DNA from 2 places in the Pseudoalteromonas sp. R86517 genome. Region 2 is predicted to be linked to the other one. Evidence: predicted binding sites of a transcription regulator. Region 2 holds the regulator's gene; the other holds the start of a gene.
The links. Region 2 encodes sigma-54, which starts transcription at its own class of promoters, with help from an activator protein. Its sites were predicted from a motif close to GTTGGCACGNNNNTNGNNT; they were not measured.
Positions count from the first base shown of each region.

Region 1: a site for sigma-54 is predicted at 6,223-6,241, ahead of dps (DNA starvation/stationary phase protection protein Dps). Genes of this name have one in related genera too.

Region 1 covers NZ_JAXHCB010000001.1:379,870-394,881, forward strand. Annotated here, with positions in the region: gene SJY38_RS01750 (ACP phosphodiesterase) at 1-275, shown strand, start outside; gene SJY38_RS01755 (NERD domain-containing protein) at 395-1,204, shown strand; gene SJY38_RS01760 (hypothetical protein) at 1,220-1,861, shown strand; gene SJY38_RS01765 (glutathione S-transferase family protein) at 1,925-2,602, shown strand; gene SJY38_RS01770 (hypothetical protein) at 2,670-3,818, opposite strand; gene SJY38_RS01775 (alkaline phosphatase PhoX) at 4,025-5,392, shown strand; gene dps (DNA starvation/stationary phase protection protein Dps) at 5,644-6,159, opposite strand; gene SJY38_RS01785 (nucleoside-binding protein) at 6,771-7,550, shown strand; gene SJY38_RS01790 (DUF2189 domain-containing protein) at 7,639-8,418, opposite strand; gene SJY38_RS01795 (hypothetical protein) at 8,691-9,077, opposite strand; gene SJY38_RS01800 (mechanosensitive ion channel family protein) at 9,325-10,158, shown strand; gene SJY38_RS01805 (catalase) at 10,388-12,460, shown strand; gene SJY38_RS01810 (GFA family protein) at 12,567-13,037, shown strand; gene SJY38_RS01815 (substrate-binding domain-containing protein) at 13,103-14,119, opposite strand; gene SJY38_RS01820 (VOC family protein) at 14,290-14,763, shown strand; gene SJY38_RS01825 (DUF6515 family protein) at 14,795-15,012, opposite strand, start outside.
Region 2 covers NZ_JAXHCB010000001.1:272,749-287,760, reverse strand. Annotated here, with positions in the region: gene mlaE (lipid asymmetry maintenance ABC transporter permease subunit MlaE) at 1-712, opposite strand, end outside; gene SJY38_RS01295 (ATP-binding cassette domain-containing protein) at 712-1,515, opposite strand; gene SJY38_RS01290 (calcium/sodium antiporter) at 1,770-2,738, shown strand; partial or broken gene SJY38_RS01285 (KpsF/GutQ family sugar-phosphate isomerase) at 2,741-3,711, shown strand; gene kdsC (3-deoxy-manno-octulosonate-8-phosphatase KdsC) at 3,712-4,263, shown strand; gene lptC (LPS export ABC transporter periplasmic protein LptC) at 4,260-4,814, shown strand; gene lptA (lipopolysaccharide transport periplasmic protein LptA) at 4,804-5,352, shown strand; gene lptB (LPS export ABC transporter ATP-binding protein) at 5,349-6,074, shown strand; gene SJY38_RS01260 (RNA polymerase factor sigma-54) at 6,144-7,643, shown strand; gene hpf (ribosome hibernation promoting factor) at 7,671-7,958, shown strand; gene SJY38_RS01250 (PTS sugar transporter subunit IIA) at 7,963-8,415, shown strand; gene rapZ (RNase adapter RapZ) at 8,435-9,280, shown strand; gene SJY38_RS01240 (HPr family phosphocarrier protein) at 9,321-9,593, shown strand; gene mgtE (magnesium transporter) at 9,853-11,211, shown strand; gene SJY38_RS01230 (zinc-dependent metalloprotease) at 11,258-13,687, opposite strand; gene SJY38_RS01225 (class 1 fructose-bisphosphatase) at 13,843-14,811, shown strand; gene SJY38_RS01220 (hypothetical protein) at 14,930-15,012, opposite strand, start outside.

The DNA.
Region 1 (15,012 bases), 110 kb from region 2:
CACTTTTAAATGAGCGCATAGCGGTTATGCCAGCGCGCATGCAGCATGTTGTAACCAGCATGACTACAAACGATTGGTTTAAAGAATACGAAACTATAGAAGGGGTAGGGCTTGCGCTTGATAACATAGCCAAACGCATTCGTTTTACTAATAACTTTGCAGGTTCCGCTGAGGATATAGCGCAAAACTACCATGAGTTAGAATCGGTATTTTTAGCATTTTTTCCTGAGTTAATTGAACATGTTAATGAACATGCCTTAGAAAGGGCGTATTAAAAACAATGCTTAAATGTGTTTAATATTGAACGTGCATTATTACGTGTACTGCTAGTTTATTTTTGTTAAATTTCGCGGCTCTATTATGCCATTTGTATAGCTTAAAGGATTAACTAAATATGGATTTTTCTACGATTTTGGCCACGTTATTAGGCCAGCTTTGGTATTTTATACCGCTGTTTATTTGTATTGGGGTTTTTAAAACACCTTGGTTTAAAGGAGCGATAGGAGAGTGGCAAGTTAATGTGCTAATTAAACTGTTTTTAAATAAGGCAGATTACACGTTAATTAAAAATGTGACGCTGCCTACTTTTGAAAACGGCATCGAAAATGGTACTACGCAAATTGATCATATTATTGTGTCTGAGTTTGGTGTGTTTGTGGTGGAAACTAAAAACATGAAAGGTTGGATTTTTGGTTCAGCGAATCAAAAAATGTGGACACAAAAAATTTTTAAACACTCATCAAAATTTCAAAACCCCCTGCATCAAAACTACAAGCATTTAAAAACACTTGAGTCGTGTTTAGGTATAAACAGTAACGCATTATTTTCGGTTATTATTTTTATTGGCGACAGCACATTTAAAACTAAACTACCTGAAAATATTAGGTTTGCACGCGGCGGTATTGAGTACATTAAAAGTAAAACCGAGCGAGTACTTAGTGCTAATACTAAAAACGATATAGTAAATACAATTGAAAGCGGAAAATTAAAGCCAAGTTTTAAAACAAATCGCCAACATGTAAGCCATGTAAAAACAATTATTGAACATAAGCAGGCGCCAAAAAAAGAACGCTCAGAAACTCAGATATGCTCACGTTGCGGTGAGAAAATGGTACTACGTAAAGCAAAGAAAGGTACTAATATAGGAAATACGTTCTTTGGCTGTAGTGCATTCCCTAAATGTAGAAATAGTGTTGAAATTTAAAAGGAAGTAGATTTTATGCCTGATGTAACGGCACTGTTTTATATAGCTATTATGGCTTTTTATTTATTACACAAAAACGAAGAAGCCAAAATATTAGTTCCCGTTATTGGCTTTGCAGCAATCCCTCTTTTTAGTAACGATTACTGGCAATGGTTTCAGCTTAGTGCGGCACTGAGTGTTGTGGTTATAGTGATAGAAAAAGAGAAAGCAGGGTATACAGGCGGTGGTGCTGTTTCGGCATTTGCTGCATTTTTTATCGGCGCTTTATTAGTTAGTATTTTTATACACGCGACTTCGTCTGCGGTTACTAGTTTAAACTCTACAAACTTTAATTTTAAACATCCACTAAGTTACGCGTGGCCTAGGGAGGTTGTAATTTTATATGCGTCTGCGTTTATAACTGCATTGCTTGGGATATTGTTTAACGTTCGTATGCTTGTAGCTTTTTATGGCGCAGTAATTATTGCGTGTTTACTTGCTGTTTTACCTCACTTTTGTGGCTCTTTTTTATATGGCTTAGCATTAAGTGTAATTATTATTGTAGTTACTTTTGCCGTGGCATTTATTAAAAAGGCACAAGAAGAAGCGCGTTTTATATTTGCTTATATTGGTGCAGGGTTAATACAAGTGAGCTGTTTGGTTAAGTACTTTAGCTAACTATTTTTTGAACGACTGCTCAAGTTGTGGTTTAATTGTAGCTACTACTTTTAGGAGCGTTTTATGATCAAATTTTATTTTCACCATACACCTAACCCAATGAAGGTTGCTTTGTTTTTAGAAGAAACAGGCTTACCGTTTGAACTTGTGCCACTTGATACCTTAAAAGGTGAGCAACACACACCTGAGTTTAAAGCCATCAATCCTAATGCAAAAGCACCTGCCATTGTTGATGGTGAAACACGTGTGTTTGATTCGAACGCTATATTAATGTACCTAAGTGAAAAACACGGTAAGTTAGCAGGTAAGGTAGAGAATCGCGCCGAAATGCTTTCATGGTTAATGTTTATAGCATCGGGCCTTGGGCCGTATTCAGGGCAAAGTGTGCATTTTAGACACATGGCGCCTGAAGGGCTTGATTACGCAGTTAATCGCTACTTGCGTGAGGCGCAGCGCCATTACGAAGTGCTTGATGCACACCTTGAAGGTCGCGAATTTATAGTGGGTGATGAATACACTATTGCTGATGTATCTGCTTGGGGTTGGATTGATAAAGCGCCAGTAGTACTTGGTGAAGAAGGCCTAGCGCCATACCCTAATTTAAAACGTTGGTTTGAAAGCATTGATAGCCGCCCAGCAGTTGCGCGTGCACGCAAAATTGGCACCGATGTCGCCTTTAAAAAAGAGTTTGATGAAGAAGCCAAACGTGCGTTTTTCCCATCTAACTACCCGAAGAGCTAACGCTTAAAAAGTAAAAAAGGGCAATTAATATTGCCCTTTTTTTATGTATATTAATTGCTTAGCTTTATTATAATGCCACTAAGCTTTGCGTGAGCATTGCTTTAATTTGTTTAACTATGTTGGCTTCTGTTTCTGGTTCAAATTGTTGAATACGCGGGGTATGGATATGCCCAGTAGGAATGCTCGAATTTAGCGCGTCACGCAGTCGAATACTACGATACGATATTTCGTTAGACAAATAACCACCCCCGCCGCCATTTACCGCAACACTGTTTTTAAGCGCGCCGTACGAGCCGGCTTTAAAGGTTTTATTAAGTGTAGTTACTTCGCGGTTGTCGATTACTTTATATGGGCCTTTGGCGTTTTGCATGGCGCTTACTGGTAGGCTAAATTTTACAAACTCATTACCAGGTAGTGGGCGGCCATTTAGCTTGGGTATAACAGGGCTTGTTTGCGTACCGCCGTAGACAATATTAGCGTTATCTGGCGCGGTTACGCTGCGGCGTTTACCAGGAAAGTGCTCTAAATCAAACTCGGTTCTGCCCATGCTAACCGTTACAACCATGTCGACGTTGTTAAGTGCGTAGTAGGGGGCAAGGAGTGATTCTATTATACCTTGGTCAAAGTCTTCGTAGCGTACTGGTACCATAACCGTGTTAATTTCGGCGCTAACGCCATTGTAATTAATAACTTGGCCGTCGAGTAACAATGCGGCGACCCCAGATGGGTTACTTTGGTTGATATTTTTGTCGAGTAAAAAAGGGTCAAATCCGGTAAGTATAATTTTTTTATCACTGCCTGATGAAAAAGCTAAATCGGTGCGGCCTCGGCTACCCTCTTCAAGCATGCTTAGCAGCGTATTTATTTGCGCGTCAGATAGCTCAACGTTAGCTGCGGTTGTACGTATTATTTTGCTTGAAAGCAAGCGCGCCCAGTAAAGTGCTCGGTCGTCGTAATTGTTAGTTTTAATAATGCGTTGCTTAGCGCTTTCCCACAGCTCAAAACTATAGGTTTGAATGAGCTGCTTTGCCTCTTTAAAGTTATTGAGTGCTTTAAACTGTTGCTCAAAGGTGGTTACTTCTTTATTAAAGGCGTTTAACACAGTGGGCATAGCTGTTTGTGCTTTGCTGATGCGTTGTTCTTCAACGGTGAGTGGATTACTTAAAGCTGCGAATGAAGAGGCCATTAAGCTGGTTGCTAGTAATACTTTGATCATGATACTCCTAATTAAGCCGTTGTTATTTGGGTAACTTACTATCCTACTATTAAACAGTGAGGGCAATTATTTAAAGTTGAATTAACTGATATCTGGTACGGATGGAATGTTACATTATTACATTTTGATGAATTTAGCAAAGCGCCGCACTTCTAGCGGGTTATTTCCTTTACTATAGATTTAATAAAAAACACGGGAATAAAATAATGGTTTCTAGAAGAGAGTTTTTATTTAGTGCAGGCTCGCTTGCGTTTATTGGCTTATCGCGCAGCGCAATGGGTAACGTTGCTTTACCTGAAGTAACAACAAAGTTACCTGCTTATGGCCCATTAATAGCCGACCCTCAGGCCTTATTAGATTTACCTGAAGGCTTTAGTTATCGGGTTATATCGGCACTTGGCGATAAAATGGATGATGGTTTAGACGTACCCGACCGTGCCGATGGCATGGGTTGTATTGTATTAGATAACGAACGCGTAGCCCTTATACGTAACCATGAGTTACAACCTAAACACATTAATAAAGCATCTGATTTAATTAGTAACCACAAAACCCCCTTAGCCTATGATTCATTTAAAAATGGTGTAGCTTTGCCTGGGGGCACTAGCCATATAATTTATAACTTAAAAGAGCAAAAGCGCGAGCAAGAGTATTTATCGCTATGTGGCACAATAAGAAACTGCTCAGGCGGTGTTACGCCGTGGGGTAGTTGGCTAACCTGCGAAGAAACCGTTATGGATAAAAGCGATGGCTTGTCTCAATCTCACGGTTACATTTTTGAGGTACCAGCCAGCGCCAAAGGCCTAATTAAGCCAGAGCCATTATATGATATGGGCCGCTTTAATCATGAAGCCGCAGCAATAGACCCACAAACCGGTATTGTTTATTTAACTGAAGATAGAGGCGATAGTTTGTTTTATCGGTTTATTCCTCATCATCGCGGTAAGTTAAATAAAGGCGGCACATTGCAAGCTATGGTAATTAAAAACCAACCTCAGTTTGATAGCCGAAATTGGGATTCACCGGCCATGCCATTACACAGCGACCTTTTAGTTGAATGGATAACGCTCACAGACCCTAAAAGCCCAAATGATGACCTACGTAAGCAAGGTTATAAAAAAGGTGCAGCCTTATTTGCACGAGGAGAGGGAATACATTGGGGTAAAAATGAGCTTTATTTTTGCTGTACTAATGGGGGCAAAAAGCAGTTAGGTCAGGTAATGAAGTACACACCTTCAAAAAACGAAGGCACTGAGTTAGAGCAAAATGAGCCTGGTAAAATACAACTATTTGTAGAAAGTACAAACGAGTCGTTATACAACTTTGGTGATAATTTAACGGTAGCACCTAACGGGCATTTAATTGTATGTGAGGATCAATACACAGACACGGTGAATAACCATTTACGCGGGGTAACACCCAAAGGAGAGGTGTATAACTTTGCTAAATTGCATGCGCAAACAGAGCTTGCTGGGGCGTGTTTTTCACCAGACGGACAAACCTTGTTTGTAAACGTATACATGCCAACTAAAACGTTGGCTATTACTGGTTCTTGGGATAGTTTTAAGCTTTAAAGTGGTAAAAAATACAAACGCTTAGTATGCCTTATACTAGGCGTTTGTATTTTAACAATCCTTGTAGGTTTACCAAATCCGTTAGCAAGCTTTAGTCATCCTTGGTGCATTTACTACATCCTTTATGTAATAAGCAACGAGTCCTTGTAGTTTGCACTTCATCCTGTACCTACTTATGTAACGTATCCTTGTATCTTTATTAGTCCTTTAACTCTTATTAACATTCCTTGTATGGCAAAGTGGGTAATAAATTAATGATTTAGTTTACCTGCAGACGATTCAATGTGTGCACGTACAAACCATTGAAACTGCTCTAAGTCACCTAGCTGGCTGGTGATCATATCCTCTGATACTGGGTCTAATTCAGACAGCGTGCCAATGGCTTTGCGGTGGTCGGCGTTTACGCCACTGTATACTTTGTCTAATGCACCTAAATGCTCTACTACAAAGGCTTTACCTAATGAGTATTCTTCCCATGTGCGGCGATCTACAATTGACTTAGGTGTACCTTGTGGCGTACCGCCTAATGTAGCAATACGCTCTGCGATGGTGTCGGTCATTTCGCGAATAGCATCGACTTGTGGGTCTAACATTTCATGCACACCAATAAAGCTTGGGCCTACTACATTCCAGTGAATATGCTTTAAAGTAAGTTGTAAGTCTAAAAGCGCTACGAGTCGGTTATCGAGTGTTTCAATTGTTTTTTTTGCTGATTCGTTATCCATACCTGGGGCTGTAAATTCAATTGGGTGTTGTGAGTTACTCATAATGTCTCCCGTTGTGTAATTTGTTGTATGTAGCCATTGCTACCATTTAACTTGCAATACATGAAGCAAAGCCTATGCCTACCAAGTTTATTTGTTTAAGTTATTGATATTTAATATTTTGTTTTTACTTGGGTACGTAAGGTTAAAAAGGGAGAGGCGTAGAATATGAATTTTATGCACTTATTTTTGTAAATTGTGCACAGTAGTAAAAAAGCTGTGGCTGTTTATCGAAAGAGTTGAAATTTGTTTATGCTCAATAAGGCGTAGTCTGTGTAATACATCTACCTAAAGTACCTAGCCTTACAATTCACGCCGTTATTAAATTGCCTTTAAAGCTCACCTTAATATTGCACGCGCTACAACCTCTAAATAAAACCCAGTAAATAAGCTAAGCAAGGGTATACAAAATATAAAGGCGCTTATTTATTACCTGCGTAATGATTAATTCAGGTGTTTTATAAAGGGCTAACGCTGCTCTTTTAAAGCCGCGCTACTGGGCTTTACTGCTTAGATTTTAAAAATCAGCCTTTGTACTTATTTAATCTCTTTAGTTGGTGAATGCTCACTGATATACTCCCGCCGCATTTTAATTGGGGTTATGTAAATAAATCATGAATTTTTTAAAAACACTGTTTACAACATCTATACTGCTTTTGTCTCACTCAGCACTAGCAGAAAATTGGAGCGTCACACAGCTTCACACAAATTTTGGCGATGCCTTAAATCCCTTTACCGGGGAGTCGTCATTTACACGCACCTACACCATAGAGCATGCCTCAGAGCATGACTTAGGTGATAACTACTTTTTTATCGACTTTTTAAACGACAGCCTTAGTGATGGTTTTCAAGATACGGGTATATATGGCGAGTGGTACACAACACTTAGCTTATCAAAAGCCTTTGATACCTCTGTGCGTTATGGTGCAATAAAAGACACAGGTTTAGTGTTTGGTATAAACGCCGGTGAAGAGGGGTTAATGAAATACACCCCAGGCATCAAGCTCAGCTGGGATGCCCCAGGTTTTGATTTTTTAACAACCACTTTTGCAGGTTACATTGATGCCAACGGCGGCGTGCAAAAAGATCAGCTAGCCAAGCAAGACAACAGCATTTTTATAGACCTTGCATGGGGTGCTCCTTTTACACTAGCTAGCCAAGCATTTTATTTTACCGGCCACGTAGAATATATTTCTGGGCGTGATGACGAACTAGGCAATAAAGTTAATGAGTGGTTGCTTGCTCAACCCGCTGTGCATTGGGATGTAGGGCAAAACTTTAATTTAAACCCGCAGCAGTTAATGGTAGGGGTAGAATGGCGCTATTGGTACAACAAGTTAGGGACTAATAAAATAGAAAACCAGCCCTTTTTACATGCTATTTGGGTATTTTAAGCACAGCTTGCTTTGCTAGGTTGATAAAAAATAGCGCCTTTTGGCGCTATTTTTAGTCAGTGTGGTTGGAACTTTAAATGGTTGGTTGCTACTCGTAACCACGAGGTTTTTTGGTTTTAATAACTGCAATATAAGCATGCCAACTGGCGTAACTAAGCAAAGGCATAATTACAATAAAGCCCGTGGCGCCGGTAGCAAAACCAACAGCTACCAATAAAAATATACAAATTGACCATACCACCATAGCGGCAAAGTTAGTTTTTACAGCGTTCATAGAGCTTATTACAGCGGTCATAATATCTACTCGGCGCTCCATCATTATTTGTGGAGCAAAAGCAGAAAGCGAAAATACAGTCACCAGTAATACCCCTCCTATTATGCTGCCTAATGTTAAAAACGCCGATAACTCTTCAAAGGTGGGATTGGCGTGGCTAGGATATAAAGCATGCACAAGCGCGGCTAAACGCATCCAAGCAATCATGATAACCATTAGCATTATTGCAAAGCCCCATTCGCCTACTGGGTTTCTAAACATCGACTTTATAGAGTGGCTAAGTGTGGGTTTATGACCTTTTTCAAGCTCCCATGCTACATCGTAAAGGCCTGCCGCAAAGGCTGGGCCTATTAATGCAAACGCCACGGTTGCAGGCAGTATTACTAAATATGTACCTGTAAACATTGCCCAGTAAACAATAGCAACAGGAATAAGGGTAAATATTACCCCGTAAATAAGGCTCAATATGGGCGCACGGGACATGTCTTTAAATGCCAGTGCTAGCCAGTGAAAAGCCGCAAATGTGTTTACCTTATTGCATTCAATGCAGCGGGCAAATTCAGAGTGTTTATTAATCGTATTTGTTGTTGGCATAACAACGCTCCTTAACAAGGTGTCTCTTAAAGGTTTAGAACACATTGGCTTTATTTACAAATGTAAGGGCTGAGTAAAATTAGAGATTGAATAATTAAAGAGAAATTTTTAATTATTGGGTATCAATAACTTAATTTTTTTGTTTATAGGTAAAACTATACGAATGAAAATCTTGAATTGTTCACTAAGTAGTCGGTTTATTTTGTGTCATGCCTAAATTAAAGAATTATTGTAGCCCAAGTAGGTAGGCTACAACCGTAAACAATAATAAGTTAGATCATTTCAGCGTCGATGTGACGTATTAAGTTTGTGACCCAATTTACGTACTGACGGTGAATTTTTTTGCCATTGTAATTAAGGTTTTTAGAGCTAACGTAGCTAACACTATAAGCAGTTTCATCGAAGTTAATTGCAACTGTTAGTTGGTGGGTTCTAATGTTCAAAACACCATTAATTACTCCTGCAGATTCAGGTGTACAATCCCACCCTAGTTTTATACAGGCTTTAACTATCCCTTTTTCGACCTGTTGAAGATCGCTATTCGTTGAAGAAATTTTTGGAATTGGATGGTCCTCAAAATTTTTAACTGGGACAGTTGTTGTGCAGCCTACAAAGAAGGTAAGTGCGGAGGCCATAAGTAGAAGGGAATGTTTTTTCATAATAGTCCTTTTTAATATTTAGCGAGCAGTAACCTAACTGCTACACGAGATTTACAGGTGCAATTATCGGTAAATTTACTTTTTAAAACCAGAGGTAATTTGTATTAAAGGATTATTTAAATTTAAAACGTAATAGAGCTGCTTTATATAAAAATACGATATAAAACTCGTAGGCAGGTTAATAAAAAGTTAATATGGGGTTTTTGATGTGCTTTTATATTTACAACCAGCCTAACAGGAACAATAAATGGACGAGATAATAAATAATATTGATGTAAATCAGTATTTGCCGGCAGCAGTAATGTGGGCAACAAATATTCTAATGGCAATTGTTATATTACTAATAGGCTTATGGCTTGCGGGTAAAGTGCGTAATATGATTATTAGTTTATGCCATAAATACACTCACTTTGATGACACGCTGTTTCGCTTTTTAGGCAGTATGGCGCGCTATGTTATTTTAGCGTTTGTATTTATTGCCGTGTTAAACCGCTTTGGTGTGGAAACAGCTTCAATAATTGCGCTATTAGGTGCGGCAGGTTTAGCTATTGGGTTAGCGCTGCAAGGTGCTATGTCTAACTTAGCTGCAGGTGTAATGTTACTTATATTTAGACCTTACAAAGTAAACGACTTTATTGAAGCCGCAGGGCGCTTCGGTAAAGTGACCGAGGTTGATATGTTTACAACTATTTTGCAAACGTTCGATAATCAGCAAGTTATTATCCCAAATAGCCAAATTTGGGGAGCGCAAATTATTAATCATTCTCATCATCCTATTCGCGGCGTAGATATGCACTTTGGTGTGGCATACGATGAAAACACCGACGCTGTTCGCAAAGTTATTGATAGCGCGCTTGAGGCTCATCCATACATACTAAAAGACCCAGCCCCTTTTGTTGAAGTAGAAACACTAAACAACAGCTCGGTAGACTTTTTAGTAAGACCTTTTTGTAAAGGCGAGCACTACTTCGAAATTTTATACACGGTGCCAGAGCTGATTAAAAAAGCCCTTGATGAAAACAATATTGAAATTCCATTCCCACATCGTAAAGTTATTTTAGTTAACGAGAATAAAGATTAAGGCTTAAACCTAAGAGCACTTTTTAAGTGCTCTTTTTTTGTCTGAAAAAGTTACACGCCTGTGTAATTTTTTCTTTTATAAATTACCTCAAATACTACTTTTTTGTCTGTACAGCCCTTTTTTACTAGGTTGGATGGCTGGTCTTTATTTTGCATTTGCATAGTCGCTTTTAATTTAAAGCCCATAAAAACTATCGACCCATTAAATCAAATTGTATGAAGGACTAAACATGGCTGAATCATTTAAATACTCAGGCAATAAAGGGCATGGTGGCGAATTACATCAAAAGGCTTCTGATGAATACCCAACGATGACCACCGCGCAAGGGTGCCCTGTTAGCGACGATCAAAACTCATTACGTGCAGGCAAGCGCGGCCCAGGTTTATTAGAAGATCATGTAATGCGCGAAAAGCTGTTTCACTTTGATCACGAACGCATTCCAGAGCGTGTGGTACATGCCAGAGGCTACGGTGCTCATGGTTATTTTGAAACCTACGATACGCTTGAAGACTTAACCTGTGCTGATATTTTTCAGCGCAAAGGTGAAAAAACACCGGTATTTGCACGGTTCTCAACTGTGGCAGGGAATAAAGGGTCTCCCGATTTAGCACGTGATGTTCGCGGGTTTGCTGTTAAATTTTACACCCAAGAAGGAAACTGGGATTTAGTGGGTAACAACATACCTGTATTTTTTATTCAAGATGCAATGAAGTTTCCTGATTTAATTCACTCAGCTAAGGCTGAACCAGACCGTGGTTTTCCACAAGCGCAAACCGCGCACGATAACTTTTGGGACTTTGTAAGTTTATCGCCTGAGTCAATTCATATGATTATGTGGGCCATGTCAGATAGAGCCATACCGCGCTCTTTACGCTTTATGGAAGGCTTTGGTGTTCATACCTTTAAATTTATTAATGCAAATGGCGATGAAAAATTTGTTAAGTTTCATTGGAAACCAAAAGCCGGTATGCAGTCAGTAGTGTGGAACGAAGCACTTAAACTTAATGGTGCAGACCCTGATTTTCATCGCAGAGACATGTGGGAATCTATTGGTAAAGGCGACTTCCCAGAGTGGGAGCTAGGTGTGCAAGTGTTTGATCAGCAATTTGCTGATGAATTTGAATTTGATGTTTTTGATGCCACGAAGCTTATACCTGAAGAGCAAGTACCAGTAAAAATTGTGGGCCGCATGGTGCTTGACCGTGTAGTTGATAACTTTTTTGCCGAAACAGAGCAAGTTGCTTTTTGTACACAAAACATTGTACCTGGGCTTGATTTTACACCCGACCCATTACTGCAAGGGCGTAACTTTTCGTATTTAGATACTCAAACCAAACGCTTAGGCGGTCCTAACTTTACGCACATTCCGGTTAATGCGCCTAAATGCCCAATGCGTCATTTTCAACAAGATGGCCACATGGCAATGCATAACCCTAAAGGGCGTGCTAACTACGAGCCAAACTCCTGGAGCGGCGATGAGCATAACCCCCGCGAATGCCCAGTGCATGGCTTTAAAAGCTCAAGCGAGCCAGAAGTAAGCGGTGGAGATAAGCTGCGTTATCGCTCAGAAACATTTAGCGATCACTACAGCCAAGCGCGCCAATTTTACTTAAGTCAAACAGAAGTAGAGCAAGCGCACATTCAATATGCGTTTGTATTTGAGCTTTCAAAAGTAGAGCATGTGCCGATTCGTGAGCGTGTGGTTTCGCACTTATTAAATGTAGATAACACATTAGCGCAAGAAGTTGCAAAAGGCCTGCGCCTGCAAGATATGCCAGAGCCGGCTGAAGCTGCTATGCCAACGCGTAACGATTTACCTGTATCAGATGCGCTAAGTATTTTAAAAAATGCGCCAGATACCTTTAAAGGTCGTAAGTTAGGTATTTTAGTAAGCGATGGCTTTGATGCTGATATTTTTAATTCGGTTACAAATGCCTTAGACGCTGAAGGTGCTAACTACGAAATTGTTGCCGCACAAGTAGGTGGTGCATGTTGCAGTAAGGGTAAGCATGTAGCAGCGGATCAAGTAATTAATGGCGGCCCTTCGGTGCTTTACGATGCGGTTATGGTACTTGCAACGCAAGAGGGCGCTAAGAAGCTTGCTGGTATCCCTGAGGCAAAAGACTTTGTGAGCGATGCGTTCGCGCACATGAAATACATAGGCTACACAAAAGATGCCATGGCTCTATTTGAAGCCGCAGGGCTTGATGGTAAAGCCGACAATGGTTGGATAGATTTAAACATGCACTCTGCAGATAAATTTATTGAAACATTGCGCAATTTAAGATTTTGGCAGCGTTAGAGCAAAACGCTTTAGCAAATAATAACCACACCCTGTAAAGGGTGTGGTTTTTTTATGGCTAACTGGTTATGGTATTAACTCTAAACAGTAACTAATTGGATTTATTATGAAGCTTAAAGGCGCTTGTCACTGTGGCAAAGTAACGTTTAGTGTGAGCTCTAAACACCCTTATCCTTATAACTTATGTTACTGCTCTATTTGTCGTAAAACGGCCGGCAGTGGCGGGTTTGTTATAAACTTGAACGCACAATACAGCACGCTTAAGGTTACAGGGCGTGAGCATATTACTATTTACCATGCCAAAGTGGGTGATAAAACCAGCCCCGCTGAGCGCCATTTTTGTAAGCACTGCAGCAGTAACTTGTGGTTATATGATTCGCGATGGCCTGAGCAAGTTCATCCCTTTGCTGGCGCAATAGACAGCGAATTACCCGTACCGCCAGAGCACACCCATTTAATGCTTGCCAGTAAGGCCAATTGGGTTACCCCGCATATTCAAAAGAATGATAAACAGTTTGATGAATACCCCGATGAAAGCATTGCAGCGTGGCACCAACGTTTAAACTTAGAGCAATAATACGCTGGCTAAAGTGCACTGCATCGTACTTAAAAGGGCATACCCCCAGTTAACAGGGTAAAGTTTTAATGATTAACAGTGCACTGTGAGGCGTTACTTTGGGTACAGTAATGAAAGTCGGTGTAGTAGTGAGATTGCGCAGGCTTTTTATTATATAAAATATAGTCGTGCATTAGCTTGGTGCTCAAGCGGCCCATTTCAAAAGGGTTTTGCCCTATGTTAGCCGAAGATAGACCCCTGCTTAACACATTGAGCTGTATTTCTTCTGTATCGGCAGAAACAATAATAATGTCTTTATCGGCAATACGTTGCTTAAAAGGCGCTAAGGCATTTACGTAATGAGGGTTAAATTGTGCAAACCCCGCCACAGCTAAAAAAATGGGTGGGTTGTCCATTTTTAATAAATGCATTAACTGCTTTAGTGACTCTTCGCGCTTACCTAAGCTAAATAAGGGGCAGCGACTATGTTCGCGCCAGCCGTTTTTACCTGATAGGTGCGCTGTCGCTTGATCAGACAGCGCATACCTAACCCCAGCAATACGCTTGTTTAAATTTGGGGTTGTATGGTGCCCCGACTGCATGCAAAGCGTATTATTTGCTTTGTTGGTCAGTTTTTTTACTTGCTCGCCTAAGGCAACGCCAAAGTCGAAGTTGTTACTGCCTACGTAGGCTAGGCGGTACTGTTGGTGTTTTTCTAGCAGGTCAGAATCAAACGTTATAACAGGAATGTTTTTGCTTTTAAGCGCCATTAATGAACGAGTGACCAAATGCTGAGAGTCGGTTGTTGCTACAATTAACCCATCTATTTTTTGATCAACTAACCTATTAATGACCATAGATTGGCTACGAATGTCTTGAAAGTCTTTTGGTCCATCGTACTTGCATTCTATTTCTGGGTGCTCACTACTAAAGTGCAAACAGCCTTTAAAGGCTTGCTGATAAAAGGAGTCGTTTTTTGTTTTACCTACAATGGCAATCACAACTTTAGCCACGCTTTGGTGGGCAAATAAAGCACACCAGCTTAAAACTAAATACTTCAGAACTTTATACTTTTTAGCGGCTAGGCTAATTTTAGCTAACATTATAAAAGTCCTAAGCAAGTAAAAGTAAGATATATATTACAGCTAGTATAGTTATTGACCACAAATTGGCTAATTTATTTATAGTAACTTAAATGAGTTAACACGTTGAAAGAAGTGTTTTTAACCTATAGGCTAAATGCATACACCCATAAAAAATAATGGAGAGCGTTATGACTGTTTCAGCAATTCCCAAAGGGTTTAGTTCGATAACACCGTACTTAATTATAGAAGGTGCTCAGCAAGCTATTTGTTTTTATCGTGATGCATTTAGTGCGCAGTTAGTAATGCAAATGCCGCTGCCAGAGGGCGGTATAGCCCATGCTGAAATTATAATTGGCGACTCCCACATTATGATTTCGGACTCATGCCCGGATGAGTCATTTAAAAGCCCCAATGCACTTGGTGGCACACCGGTAAGTTTAATGCTTTACGTAGAAGATGTAGACAGCGTATTTAAAAAGGCAATTGAACTTGGCGCTACAGAAGTACGCCCAGTGCACGACCAGTTTTACGGTGATAGAGCCGGCACCCTACAAGACCCATTCGGGCATATTTGGACCATAGGCACCCATAAAGAAGATTTAAGTGAGCAAGAAATTAACCAACGAATGGCCGACTTAATGTCAAAAGAGCAAGATGCTTAGCGCAACTTGCCCTGCGTTTTAGCTAAATTGTTTACCCTAAATTTATCGCTAAATATTTTATTTCGTCACCGTTTATTTGCGGTAAAAAATAAATATCTTGGTACTTAAAATATTGTTGATCGTTAATCGTGACAGCCTCTGCCGAAATAGGGAGGGTGTCGTAGGTTTGCCCTAAATCATAATTTTTAGCACTGCCTACCTTAATAGCCTGATTAACCACTATTTTAGGCTCATCAACTACTCTATAAC
Region 2 (15,012 bases):
CTGTTTCTGTTGTTGCTTTACTGATCCCTTCTGAGGTTGGGATACAGTCGTAGCCCTTATAAAGCGCAATCCAGGTCACTACCATGGCAAATACAAAACTTTTTATCATGCCGTTTAATACATCTTCTTGAAACGATACTTGCGATTGCATTATCGACCAAAAGCTGCCGGTATCTACGCCTAACCAATCAACCCCAACTAAATGAGCACCGATAATAGCAACCGCAGAAAAAATAAGTGCAAGCAATGGCATACTAATAAAACCTGCCCAAAAACGCGGTGCAATAATGCGCTTGAGAGGATCAATGGCCATCATTTCTAGTGAAGAGAGTTGCTCGGTGGCTTTCATTAAGCCTATTTCTGCCGTTAGCGCACTTCCAGCGCGACCAGCAAATAATAGCGCTGTAACCACAGGGCCTAGTTCGCGTAATAAACTAAGCGCAACTAATGGGCCTAGGCTGTCTTCGGCGCCATAGCCAACCAATACAGTGTAACCTTGCAGCGCAAGCACCATACCAATAAACAAACCCGACACCATAATAATTAATAATGATTGCGAACCAACCATATAAAGTTGGCGCACTAACAGCGGTGTGCCTTTTTTAAAGTTAGGTACATTCCACAATGCATTAAAAAGCATGTTGGCAGAGCGCCCTAATGCAGCAAAACGCCCCAGCGTTTTATGACCTAACTTTTGAAATAAATCCAACATTAAGCGTTTTCTCCTAACAGCTCATCAGCATACGTTTGTGCAGGATAATGAAATGGCACAGGCCCATCCGATAACCCTTTTAAAAACTGCTGTACTAATGGAGATTCATGATTACGCATTTCATCCGGTGTCCCTGCCCCTATTACGCCTTGATCGGCAATAATAATAACGTGATCGGCAATACTCATTACCTCCGTCACATCGTGGGTTACAATAAGGGATGATAAACCTAGCACTTCATTTAACGACTTAATAAGCTTTACCAATACGCCCATAGATATTGGGTCTTGGCCGGCAAAAGGCTCATCATACATAATAAGTTCTGGGTCCAGTGCAATAGCACGTGCAAGTGCTGCTCGTCTGGCCATACCGCCAGAAAGCTCAGAAGGCATTAAATCTTTTGCACCGCGTAAACCCACCGCTTGCAGTTTCATTAATACGACTAGTTTAATTAACGCTTCACTTAACTTGGTGTGCTCTCGCAGAGGAAATGCAATGTTGTCAAATACCGACATATCAGTAAATAACGCACCGCTTTGAAACAGCATGCTCATTTTGGTTCGTGCCGCATATAACTCTTTGCGCGACATACTAGGAATACTGCCGCCTTCGAATAAAATATCGCCGGCGTCAGGCTTAAGCTGCCCACCAATTAAGCGTAGCATTGTGGTTTTGCCAATTCCGCTTGGCCCCATAATCGCTGTTATCTTACCTTTAGGAACACTAAAACTCATATTTTTATATATGGTTCTATCGCCTCGCGAAAAGCTAACATCCTTGACTTCTACTATTGATTGCGACAAGTCGCTCTCCGTAACAATGTTCACTCGTGCTCCTATTTTAAGGGTTTTTTAGCCAAGATGGAAAAAACAATTCGTAAGATTTTGTAATACGCCTACAAAAAGCGCTCTAAGGCTGAAGTAAATTGCCTTAACCTTTGCTTAAGCGCATAAAATTCACGCACTGCAATAGTAGACCCTGCTCTTTTGCTTATACTTTCATGTTGGCTTTTGTTACTATTCGCGCCATCTGTATTTTGAACATCTGGCTTAACATAATGGTTACCTCGTTTGTTATTTTAATTCTTGGTTTTGCTGCACTTGTGTGGAGCGCCGACCGATTTGTATACGGTGCGGCAGCGCTTGCTAAAAACTTTGGAGTCCCTACTTTAATTGTTGGCTTAACGGTTGTTGCTATGGGTTCTTCGGCCCCTGAAATGATGGTATCGGCCTCGGCTGCTTTGGCAAATAAAACCGACACAGCGGTCGGTAACGCGGTAGGTTCAAATATAACAAACATATTACTTGTGTTAGGTATTACTGCGCTGCTACGCCCTTTGAGTGTGTCATCAAGCACTTTAAAACGCGAAATGCCGCTTGTTATGCTGGTATCCTTGGCTACGTGGTATGTATTTTCAGACAACTACTTCTCACTTACCGAAGGGGTGGCATTGCTAGTTGCATTTGCTGTATTTATTGGCGGTTTGATTGTGGTTTCTTTGCGCGCAAAAAATCAAGATGACCCTTTTGTTTCAGAAGCCTGCGATGAGGTTCCTAACGATGTACCAACTAAAAAAGCCGTTTTATGGCTAATTGTCGGCATGGTTTTATTGCCTGTTAGCTCACACTTTTTAGTTGGTTCAGCAGTCGATATTGCTAAATACTTTGGTTTAAGCGACTTAGTAATTGGCTTAACCATTATCGCCATTGGCACAAGCTTGCCTGAACTTGCAGCTTCTGTAGCGGGTGTACTTAAAAACGAAGATGATTTAGCCCTAGGTAATATTGTGGGCTCAAATATATTTAATATTTTAGCGGTATTACCGCTTGCAGGTATTATTAACCCATCAGTGGTTGACCCGTCACTTGCAAACCGCGACATACTTATTATGTTAGGTGCTACGCTTGCGCTTATTATTATGTCATTGAACTTTAGAGGTTCTCAGCGTATCAATAGAGTAGAAGGTGGCCTATTACTCATCGCATTTTTGGCGTACCAAGGTTATATTTTTAGTCAAGTAGGGTAACAATGGCACAACTAAATTTTATAGAGCAAGGTTTACGCGTATTAAACATTGAACGCCAAGCGCTTGCTGATATTACACAATATGTTGACGAAAACTTTCATAGTGCGTGTCAGCTCATGTTTGATTGCCAAGGCCGCATTATTGTTATTGGCATGGGTAAATCAGGCCATATTGGTAATAAAATTGCTGCTACCCTTGCAAGTACAGGCAGCCCTGCTTTTTTGTTCACCCAGGCGAAGCAAGCCATGGTGATTTAGGCATGATAACCAAAAATGACGTGGTTATGCTTATATCAAACTCGGGCGAAACCAGCGAAGTACTTAATATTATTCCGGTGCTTAAACGCCTTGGCGCAAAAATAATATCGATGACAGGCAACCCGCTCTCTACTATGGCAACACTTGCCGATGTGCACGTATGCATAAAAGTAGAACAAGAAGCCTGTTTATTAGGTTTAGCGCCTACAGCAAGCACCACTGCCACTTTAGCGATGGGTGATGCAATGGCGGTTGCGCTTTTAGAAGCACGCGGCTTTACCGCCGATGACTTTGCACTCTCTCACCCTGGCGGCAGTTTAGGTAAGCGATTGTTGCTCACTTTAAAAGATGTAATGCACAGCGGCGCAAACACCCCTATTATAGGTGTAACGAAAACAATTAAAGACGCGTTAATAGAAATGTCAGCAAAAGGGCTGGGCATGACCGCTATTGTAGATAACAATCAACAGCTTGCAGGCCTTTTTACCGACGGTGACTTACGCCGTATTTTAGAGCAAAGAGTGGATATACATAGCACCGCTATTAGCCAAGTTATGACCAAATCATGCACAACTGCCACGGCCGATATACTTGCAGCTGAAGCCCTAAACATAATGGAAAACAAACGTATTAATGGTTTAATTGTGGTCAATGATAAAAACCAGCCAATAGGCGCCTTAAATATGCAAGACCTCTTAAAAGCAGGAGTATTATAAATGCAATTTGAAGATCTCTATCAACCGCTAAGCGATGATGCCAAAGCACGCGCCAAAAAAGTAAAACTACTCATATGCGACATTGATGGTGTATTTTCTGATGGCCGAATTTACCTCGGTAACCAAGGCGAAGAATTAAAAGCATTTAATACAAAAGATGGTTTTGGCATTAAAGCGCTGATCAATAGCGGTTTTGAAGTTGCGGTCATTACGGGGCGTCACTCAGAAATAGTACAAACTCGCATGAGCAGCTTAACCGTGCAGCACATTTATCAAGGCCAAGAAGACAAACTTATTGCTTATCAAGAACTCAAAAACACTTTAAAGTTAACTGATGAACAAATAGCCTATATTGGTGACGATGGCCCTGACATGCCAGTAATGGAGCGCGTTGGCTTTGCCGTTGCAGTAAACGATGCGCACCCGCTTATTAAGCGCTTATCGCATTACACTACGCAAATGCCTGGCGGCTTTGGCGCCGTTAGAGAGCTCACAGACTTACTTATGCTAGAGAATGGCATAGCGCTTACAACACAAGGCACCAGTTCATGAATGCAGCACGCGTTATACTCAGTGCGTTATTCATCGGCTGTATGGTTTGGCTTTGGTACCCTTATTTTACCCAAACCAATGTAGCGCCAGAGCAAGAACCTGAAGTAATTGCAAAGCCCGATTACACCGCTATAGAGCTTAAGCAAACAGCCTATGACGAGCAAGGCAAAATAAGCCATAAAGTCACAGCGGCTAAAATGGAGCTGTACCAACAGCTTGGTTTTACGTTTTTTGAAAAACCTATTTTCACCTTGTATAACGAAAAGCAAACATGGCGAATAAATGCAGACGAAGCAACGCTTTACGAAGATAAACAACTTATTTTAGAAGGCAATGTGGTTGCTAAAAATTTAGTTGATAACGCCATGATAGATAACATCGATGCCGATAACATCGAAGTCGACATTAAAGCGCTAACAATGCGCTCTGAGCAGCCAGTGGTTGTCACTGGGCCTAATTTAAAAATTGTCGGTAAAGGCCTTGAAGCCGATTTAAAAACCGAAGTAATAAAACTAATTAACCATACGCGAACAATATATTATGACCAATAAACTCACTAAAATACTTATTATCCCATCGCTAATGCTTGCATTTAGCGCCTCTGCTGCTGAGCCTGCTGCTCAACCGCCAGCAAATCAAATTTCTATTAGTGCAGACCGTCAAGAAGGCCAACTTAAAGAAAACGTAGGTATTTTTGAAAAGAACGTCGAAATTGTGCATGGTAATCGCAAAATTACAGCCGACCGACTCGAAGTACATAAACGTGAAGACTTAGGGGATAACAAACAACTCCTTATTGCCACTGGCAGCCCAGCCTACTTCGAAGAAAAACAAGACGACGGTACCGTAATGAGTGCCAGCGCAAACGAAGTACGTTACGACGTAGCAAAGCGCTTTTTAACGCTTGTTGGCGATGCTGAAGTCGCACAAGCCGGTCAAAAAATTAATGCTAAAAGTATTACCTACGACATGCAGCAGCAGCTTATTAGCGCAGAAAAAGACGAAAACTCTACGGATCGTGTCCATACAATTTTAGTGCCTGTTGAAGCAAAAATTAAAGAAAAAACAGGTAACGAAGGTCAACCATGAGCACCTTAAAAGCAGAACTATTAGCAAAAAGCTATAAAGGCCGCCAAGTTGTAAAAAATGTAGGCCTTGAAGTAGAAGCCGGCAGCATTGTTGGCTTATTGGGCCCTAATGGCGCAGGTAAAACCACCACCTTTTACATGATTGTAGGGTTAGTACCTAGCGACAAAGGTAAAATTTCTATTGATGATAACGACATTACGTTATTACCTATGCACAGCCGCGCCCGCTTAGGCATTGGCTATTTGCCGCAAGAGTCATCAATATTTAGAAAGCTGACAGTTTATCAAAACTTAATGGCTATTTTAGAAACGCGTAAAGAGCTCAATAAAGCCGCACGAGAAGAAACGCTTAACAACTTACTTGATGAATTTAGTATTCAGCATATTCGCGATAGCCAAGGTATGGCGCTTTCTGGTGGTGAACGCCGCCGTGTAGAAATTGCCAGAGCACTGGCAGCAAACCCTAAATTTATTTTATTGGATGAGCCTTTTGCTGGTGTTGATCCGATTTCAGTGTTAGATATAAAGAAAATAATAGAGCATCTTAAAAACCGTGGCATTGGCGTATTAATTACCGATCACAATGTAAGAGAAACCCTTGATGTTTGTGAAAAAGCCTACATTGTTTCTCATGGGGAGCTAATTGCATCTGGCACCCCAGAACACGTATTAAATGACAAAACTGTACGCGATGTTTATTTAGGCGAGCAATTTAGGCTGTAACATTTAAGCCACACCTACAAGCATCTGCTAATATTAATTATAACAACATAAAAGGATTGTTAGAGATACATGAGGCAATCATTACAGCTGCGCATGGGCCAGCAACTTACAATGACTCCACAATTGCAACAAGCGATTCGCTTGCTGCAGCTCAGTACATTGGATCTCCAGCAAGAAATACAAGAAGCACTTGATAGCAACCCGCTATTAGAAGTAGAAGAGCAAGATTACACGGAAGAGTCGGCTGGAAAAAATGAACAAAAAGCAGATACGGATGATGTAACCGTAAGCGCATCGGCTGACGATACAACCAGCGAGTACGAGCAAGACAGTGGCGAAGCTTTAAATAAAGACACCGTTAGCGATGATATGGCAATGGATGTAACTTGGGATGAGTACATGAGCGCAGCCCCTGCTGCATCCTCAGGCCCAATGCCAGAAGATGAGTCTATTTATCAAGGTGCCTCTACTGAAACGCTACATGAGTATTTAATGTGGCAGCTTCAGCTTACTCCTTTTAGCCCAACTGACGAAGCCATTGCTATTGCCATTGTAGAAGCTGTAGATGACTCGGGTATTTTAACGCTAAGTTGCGAAGAAATTTTAGAAAGCTTTAACCAAGAAAACGATGACGAAGTTGAAGTTGAACTTGATGAAATAGAAGCCGTTTTAAAACGTATTCAGCTATTTGACCCTGTAGGTATAGCCGCGCGCAGTTTACAAGAGTGCTTGTGCATTCAGCTAAACCAGTTTGATAAAGACACCCCTTTTATAGAACAAACAAAAATGATCTTAACCGATCACATTGATCTATTAGCGGCACGCGACTATCGTACATTAATGAAAAAGACTAAGCTTAAAGAAGACGAGCTTAAAGAGGTCATGACCCTAATACATACCCTCAACCCAAAACCTGCAGATACAATAGTAAGGGAAGAGTCGGAGTATGTAATACCGGATGTGTCGGTTAAAAAAATAAAAGGCCGCTGGGTGGTAGAGCTAAACCCAGATAGCATGCCAAAAATACGCGTAAATAGTCAGTACGCGGCTATGTCACGTACCGTAAAATCAAGTGGTGATAGCCAGTTTATTCGTTCTCACTTACAAGAAGCTAAATGGTTTATAAAAAGCCTTGAAAGCAGAAACGACACGCTGCTTAAGGTAACAAACTGTATTGTAAAACAGCAACAGGCATTTTTTGAACATGGCCCAGAAGCCATGAAGCCAATGGTTTTAAACGATGTTGCTGAGATGGTAGAAATGCATGAATCGACAATTTCGCGTGTTACAACACAAAAATATATGCATACGCCACGTGGTATTTTTGAGCTTAAGTATTTTTTCTCAAGCCACGTAAGCACAGAAAACGGCGGAGAGTGTTCATCAACCGCAATACGTGCCCTAATTAAAAAGCTAATTGCCGCGGAAAACTCAGCTAAACCATTGAGTGATAGTAAAATTGCGGATATATTGGCAGAGCAAGGAATTAAAGTAGCTAGACGCACAATAGCAAAATACCGTGAATCGCTAGCTATTCCACCGTCAAATCAGAGAAAGAGTTTGATATAAGACGTAAAAAACAAAGAGGAAATGCTTATGCAACTAAACCTAACTGGTCGTCACGTAGAAGTAACTGATTCACTTAGAGACTATGTAAATAATAAATTTGCAAAGCTAGAAAGGCACTCAGATCATATTAGCAATGTGCATGTCATTCTCGATGTAGAAAAACTCAACCAAAAAGCAGAAGCGACTATTCATGTAAGTGGCGCAGATTTATTTGCCTCAACAGAGCACCAAGATATGTATGCCGCTATAGACTCGTTGATTGACAAGCTCGATCGTCAAGTCATAAAACATAAAGAGAAGCTTGCTAGACACTAATATTATGAAATTAAGTACATTAGTATGCCAGGACTGCAGCAAAGCTGCGGTCCTTTTTAGTAGTAAAAAAAGAATTTTAGAGTTTATCAGTGAGCTTGCTCATGAAAAGCTCCCCTACTTACCACAACAAGATATTCTTAATGCGCTGGCAAGCAGAGAAAAGCTAGGCAGTACTGGTATTGGCCGGGGTATCGCCATTCCTCATGGCAGAATGGGTGGCGTAGAAGAGCCGCTGGCTTTAGTACTTGTTAGCGACACGCCTGTTAACTTTGATGCTATTGATAACTGCCCTGTTGATATTTTTGTTGCACTCATCGTACCAGATGGCGATAACCAACAGCACCTAAAGACTCTGGCAACCATAGCTGATAAACTGAGCAACAAAGAATTTTGTAAACAGCTGCGTAGTGCTAAAACCGATGCAGAGCTTTATCAAGTAATTGTTGATCAATCGTAGTAAATACTAAGGGCTATAAATGGAGTTAATTATCATAAGCGGCCGTTCTGGTTCAGGTAAGTCGGTTGCTTTACGCGTGGTTGAAGATTTAGGCTATTATTGCGTAGATAATATTCCGGTCAACTTACTGCCCTCTTTAGTGCGAAGTGTTTCAGATAACTATGACAAAATAGCCGTTAGTATAGATGTTCGTAATATCCCCAAAGAACAAGACGAATTTAACGATATTCTCGAGTACCTTCCTGACTTTGCTAAACCCACACTGTTTTATTTAGATAGTGATGATCAAACACTGATCAAACGTTTTTCAGAAACACGCAGATTACACCCTTTATCCATCGATTCGCTGCCGCTTGATTTAGCAATAAAAAAAGAAAAAGAACTGCTTGATGTACTCGTAACGCGCGCTGACTTTATGCTAGATACCACCGATTTAAGTGTGCACCAATTAGCAGAGTCAATTCGCGAAAAAATACTGGGTAAAAAAGATAAGCAACTTATTGTAACGTTTGAATCGTTTGGCTTTAAACACGGCATACCTAAAGAAGCTGATTATGTTTTTGATGCTCGCTTTTTGCCAAACCCCCACTGGGAGCCTGAACTTAAACCGCTTACGGGCCTTGATCAACCAGTAAAAGATTTTTTGGCAAATCACAGCATAGTGCAAAAATTCACTTGGCAAATTCAAACCTTTGTACAAACTTGGCTGCCACACTTAGAGCGCAATAACCGTAGTTACCTCACTATTGCAATTGGCTGTACTGGTGGTCAACATCGCTCGGTTTATTTAGCGCAAGCCATTGGTGAGAGCTTTGCTATGACGCATCCGAATGTCAAAATTCGTCATCGTGAGCAAGAAAAGTAACCTTAAAATAATAACCTGTTCAGTTTAGGTATAGTAATTTATGCGCTGTGAAGACACATTTTTAATAAAAAATAAATTAGGCTTACACGCCAGAGCGGCAACGGTCCTTGCGCAATTAGCTGTGCAGTTTGATGCTAAAATCACCTTACACCAAGATGATAAAGAAGCCGCAGGCGACAGCGTATTAGCTTTAATGCTACTTGAAAGCAGTAAAGGTAAAGAAGTTAAAGTAGTCTGTGAAGGCCCTGATTCAGAGCAAGCTTTGCATGCGGTTGGGCAATTAATTGCACAACGATTTAACGAACAAGAATAACTTAAAGCACCATAGCCTTATAAGTTAAAGTCTTATCAGGCTGAACTATAAAGATTTAGTAAGTTAGGGTATTCCGACTCGCCTAATTTAGTGCTTTAATTTAAGGTAATAAAGCCATGCCCCTGCTAAATTTGGTTACTTAATTTTAAACACTAATTTAGCCCCAGCATTGGGTTTAGCACAAAAAATAAAGAAAATGACAGTGGGCAACACCACTTACTAAACACCTTTCCATTACACAAAAATATTTAGGATGCCAATGCCAGAAGCGTTTGAACAAGACTATCCACTACAGCAACTAAAACAAGTGACTAAATCACTTAATAGTGGGCAATTTGTTCAAGTAAGACGCATGCTAGCAAAAACAGCACCTTGTGATACAGCACTGCTGCTTGAATCCTCTCCGCATAAAATTAGACGCATGCTTTGGCAACTGGTTGACCCAGATGTGCAAGGGGATGTGCTAGAAGAGCTCTCTGAAGATGTACGCTTAGGTATCATTGCACAAATGGAACCTGAGCATATTGCCGCGGCCACTGAGGATATGGGCCACGATGATTTAGGTGAAGTCCTGCGTAGCCTACCTGATACCGTGTACAAAGATGTGGTTAGCGCTATGGATACGCAAGACCGCGAACGCGCTACACAAGCTTTATCTTACCAAGAGCGCTCTGCAGGCGCGCTAATGAACACCGATACGGTGACCATTCGCCCAGACGTTACTCTTGATGTTGTGCTGCGTTATATTAGGCTACGCGGTGAGCTGCCAGAGGGCACCGATGATTTATACGTTGTTGATAAACATAACTGTTTTTTAGGTGCATTATCACTTAGTACACTGTTAACTAATCCGCCTGAAAAAATTGTTCAAGATTTAATGGATGAAGACTGTGAGTCTATCCCTATTTCGATGGATGAAAGTGAAGTTGCTCAGTTATTTGAGCGCCATAACTGGATATCGGCCCCTGTAGTCGATGATAACGCCCACTTGCTTGGGCGTGTCACTATTGATGATATTGTTGATGTTATTCGTGAAGATGCAGAGCACAGCTTATTAAGCCTTGCCGGTCTTGATGATGAAGAAGACACCTTTGCTCCTGTTTTAAAAAGCTCAAAAAAGCGTTCAGTATGGCTTGGCGTTAACTTACTCACAGCCTTAGCTGCCGCCTTTGTGGCCAGCTTTTTTGAAAGCACCTTAGATATATTACCTATTTTAGCTGTACTCAATGGCATTGTGCCCTCAATGGGTGGTGTAGCAGGTAGCCAATCTTTAACTCTAGTTATTCGCGGTATTGCCGTGGGCCATATTAACCAAACTAACCAACGATTTTTAATGGCTAAAGAGCTGGCGATAGGCGCATTAAACGGGGTTATTTGGTCAATACTTATAGCCAGTGTAATTGCGCTTTGGCAATGGGATTTTATGCTTGGCGGCGTGCTCGCATTTGCAATGTTTATGAACCTCGTAGTGGCTGGTGTTGCTGGCGCATGTATTCCTATTTTATTGAAAAAAATGAATATAGACCCTGCACTTGCAGGTAGTGTTGTACTTACAACGGTGACTGATATTGTCGGTATTTTTGCCTTTTTAGGCACCGCAACGTGGCTACTTATTTAGCAACCTGAGCTCAGGTTAAGTAGCCACTACACACTAAAACATATAATTAAATTGGTGAGCCCGGTGGCATTGGTAAACCACTGAAGTTTTCAGGCCACTTACCTACTTTTAAAAACTGTTTTATTTGCTCTGCTAAATACTGTTTAAATGCGCTTTCTCCTACACTGGTATTACTTAACATTGAGTTTTGATTGTACTCTTTGCTTAGTTTTACCAAGTAGAAACGTAACTGCGCCTGCACCTCTGGACTTACCTTGTCGCTAGTGACTAAATCAGCCATATTTTTTGCAGTTAAAAATTGCACCCGCTGGGTGATTTTGCCTTTCATTGTATTAGGTGATGACACATTAAACACCTGGCTGTAAAGCTGCTCTAGCAACTCATCTAAGCTGTAAAAATTATAATTACGAACTTGTTGTTGAGCTAAACGATTTAAACGCTGTGGGTTTAATAATAACGATAAACTATGCTGCGCAGCTACTTCTGGCAAAGCCATCGCATCAAGTGTTAAACCCGTACGCCCTATTATGCTTTCACGCGATTTAGACTCCCCATACGCTTTTGGCGGAATAAGCGCTAACACCGACTCAGGCAAAATTAAATTAGCCGGTTTTAATGTTGTTAAAATAGCACTAAGCGCCGCTTGCTGCTGCGCTTTTGCAACCACTTGCGCGCCCTTAGCAGGTGAGTTGTTACGTGTTTCGTATTCGTAGTTAACCCCCGCAATTAGCTTAACTGCAGCCTCTACTTGATAGCGATGAAATAAATAAAGCGGCACGAGTTTTTCTTCTAACTGCGAGAGTGCATCGCCCGTTTTAATGTTGTTAATACCAAATTGCGAAAGCGCTTTTTTACGTACATCAAGCACTCTAAGTAACTCTTGCGCTGGGTTAGTACCGTTATCCCATAAGTGCGCTGTAGGGTGTGCCCCGCCCTTTGCGCGTGCGTCGCTATCAGATATAAACTCAAGGCCCTTCGTTTTGTTCTCTTTTAATATTGCTGCAAGCTCAGCACTTTCATCTTGATTAGTAAAGTCGCTGTAACCATATTTAATAACTTGGGTATCCCATACGCCCATACCGCTTGCATAGCCGCGGGTTACATCAAGCTCGCCTTGCTCGTTAAAGCTAAGTAATGGGTGCGGGTAATCCATAACCGACGCTCTATCCCCCACCGAGGCTGCAAAGTTATGTGCAATGCCCAGCGTATGGCCAATTTCGTGAGCACTTAACTGGCGAATCCTATCAAGTGCCATTGCCTGTAAGTTTTTAGCCACCTCGTTACCTTTTAAATAAGGCGCACCAAGGGCTTCTGCAATTAAAATATCTTGGTGTACACGCAATGAGCCTAGTGTTACATGCCCTTTGAGTATTTCGCCGGTACGAGGGTCTATAACAGAGCTTCCGTAAGACCATCCACGTGTAGCACGATGCACCCACTGAATAACGTTATAGCGAATATCCATAGGATCAGCATTGCTCGGCAATACTTTGACTATAAATGCGTTTTTATAGCCTGCTGCGCTAAAGGCATCATTCCACCACTTACCGCCTTCAAGTAACGCGCTTTTAACCGGCTCAGGCACGCCAGGATCTAGGTAATAAGTAATAGGCTCAACGGGTTCACTAATCGGTAAACTTGGATCTTTTTTAGCTAAGCGATGACGCGGTATATAGCGCACAAACATAGATTCACCAAGGGGGGCTGCGTAGTCTTTATGCTCAATGCTCCAATACCCTGATTGCGGGTCAAATTTGCGCGGCGTGTATTTATCATCAGGTAATTTAATAAGTGAGTGGTGCATATGTACAGTAAGTGCGTATGCATCGGCACTTACTTGGCGCACAAATTTACCTGGTTTAGTGCCCTTAAACGTTAATACTGCTTCAAGCTCGGTATTTTTTACAAACGCTTTTGAGCGATTCATATACACAGCGCTGCGTGATTCATCAAGGCTAAAGCTGCCTTGCTCGCGCGCTGCAAGCGTACGGCTTACCCCGTGTACATCGCTTAATAAATAAGGTGTGTAATCAATCAGGAGCGTTTTTTCGCTTTGCGCTACCACTTTAAAGCCCGCTAAAATACTGGATGCAAAGGCCTCTTTAATACTTTGCTGCTCAGCTTTGTTAGTAGTATTAGCGCGATAATATGTATTTAGCGCGCGTAACATTACTTTATCGCCAAAACGCTCAAACTGAACTAAATGCGTGTTACCAAGTTGGCCTCTATCTAAGCCTATATCGTTAGAGCCAACACCATAGGGTAAGCTTTGCTGAAGTAAAAATTGCTGCTCTAATTTATCTACTTTTAAAAACACTTTGCCGTTTTGAGTATCGTAATAAAACGAAAAGTACCCAGGAAAGTGATTCATTTGCGCAGTAAATTCATCTATAGGCTTAATTGCTGCGTGCGCTTGGGTTATCATAGAGCACAGCACAGTAAAGAATATGTAACTTATTAGTGGTATTTTTTTCATAATCTTATCTTTGTTATTGGCGTTTTAAGTACGATTAGGTGGCACCATTATTACAGTGCTATTTAAACAATACAGGTATTTAAGACGAAATTCAGCGCACTAAGTTAATCTCTCTCACATTTAGATTAGCTAGTACACGTTATCAGGAAAATAGAATGCGTAGACTCCCACCAGTATTACTAGAAGACGGTTGTCCTAGAGAACTTTTATCGTTAATTAGAACCATTTTAGCAGCATGTAAAGAAATTTCGTTTCGTGTTGGCCAAGGTGCGCTCTCTGGCGTATTAGGCTCAACGCTTGATGAAAACATTCAAGGCGAAACCCAAAAAAAGCTCGATGTATTATCTAATCAGCTTTTAAAAGATATTTTACTGGAGTCTGGGTCAGTTAAAGCCATCGCCTCAGAAGAGGAAGACTACACCGTAGCTGGCAACCAAGACGCTAAATACATTGTGGCGTTTGACCCGCTTGATGGCTCATCAAATACCGATATTAACTCGCTAGTGGGTACTATATTTTCAATTATGGAAGCCCCAGAAGGCTCAGACGCCGCCGATCAAAGTATATTTATGCAGCCAGGCCACAAACAAGTTGCTGCAGGTTACGTGCTTTACGGCCCATCAACTATGCTTGCACTTACTACAGGTAAAGGCACACGCATGTTTACGCTAGATAAAACCCAAGGTAGCTTTTTACTAACACAAGACTTTGCCACTATCCCTGCTGATACAAACGAATTTGCCATTAATGCGTCAAACCAGCGTCATTGGCAGCCAGCAATGCAAAACTATATTAATGACTTACTCGCTGGCGATACCGGCCCACGTGCTAAAAACTTTAACATGCGCTGGATTGCCGCTATGGTTGGCGATGTGCACCGTGTACTTAGCCGTGGTGGTTTATTTACCTACCCAACCGACACCAAAGATGCAAATAAACCTAATAAACTACGTTTACTGTACGAAGCCAACCCCATGGCTATGCTAGTTGAGCAAGCAGGGGGCATCGCATCTACGGGTACTGCGCGTATTATGGATATTCAACCCGATGCAATCCACCAGCGTGTGGCGGTAATATTAGGCTCTAAAAACGAAGTAGAAACGTGCTTGGGATATCATAAGTAAATTAATTGTCAGTTGTAAAAAATACTAAGCCGCATTTAATTTAAATACGGCTTTTTTATTTATTCGTTACATATAACCGCAGTAAGTTGGCATCTAAAATAAGAGTCAGCCTAAATATCTAGCCCTTCAATAATGTCAGTAATTGTTCAAGCTTTTGGCTATCAAGCTCTCCCATTTGCTCACTATTACTGAGCGCAAAAA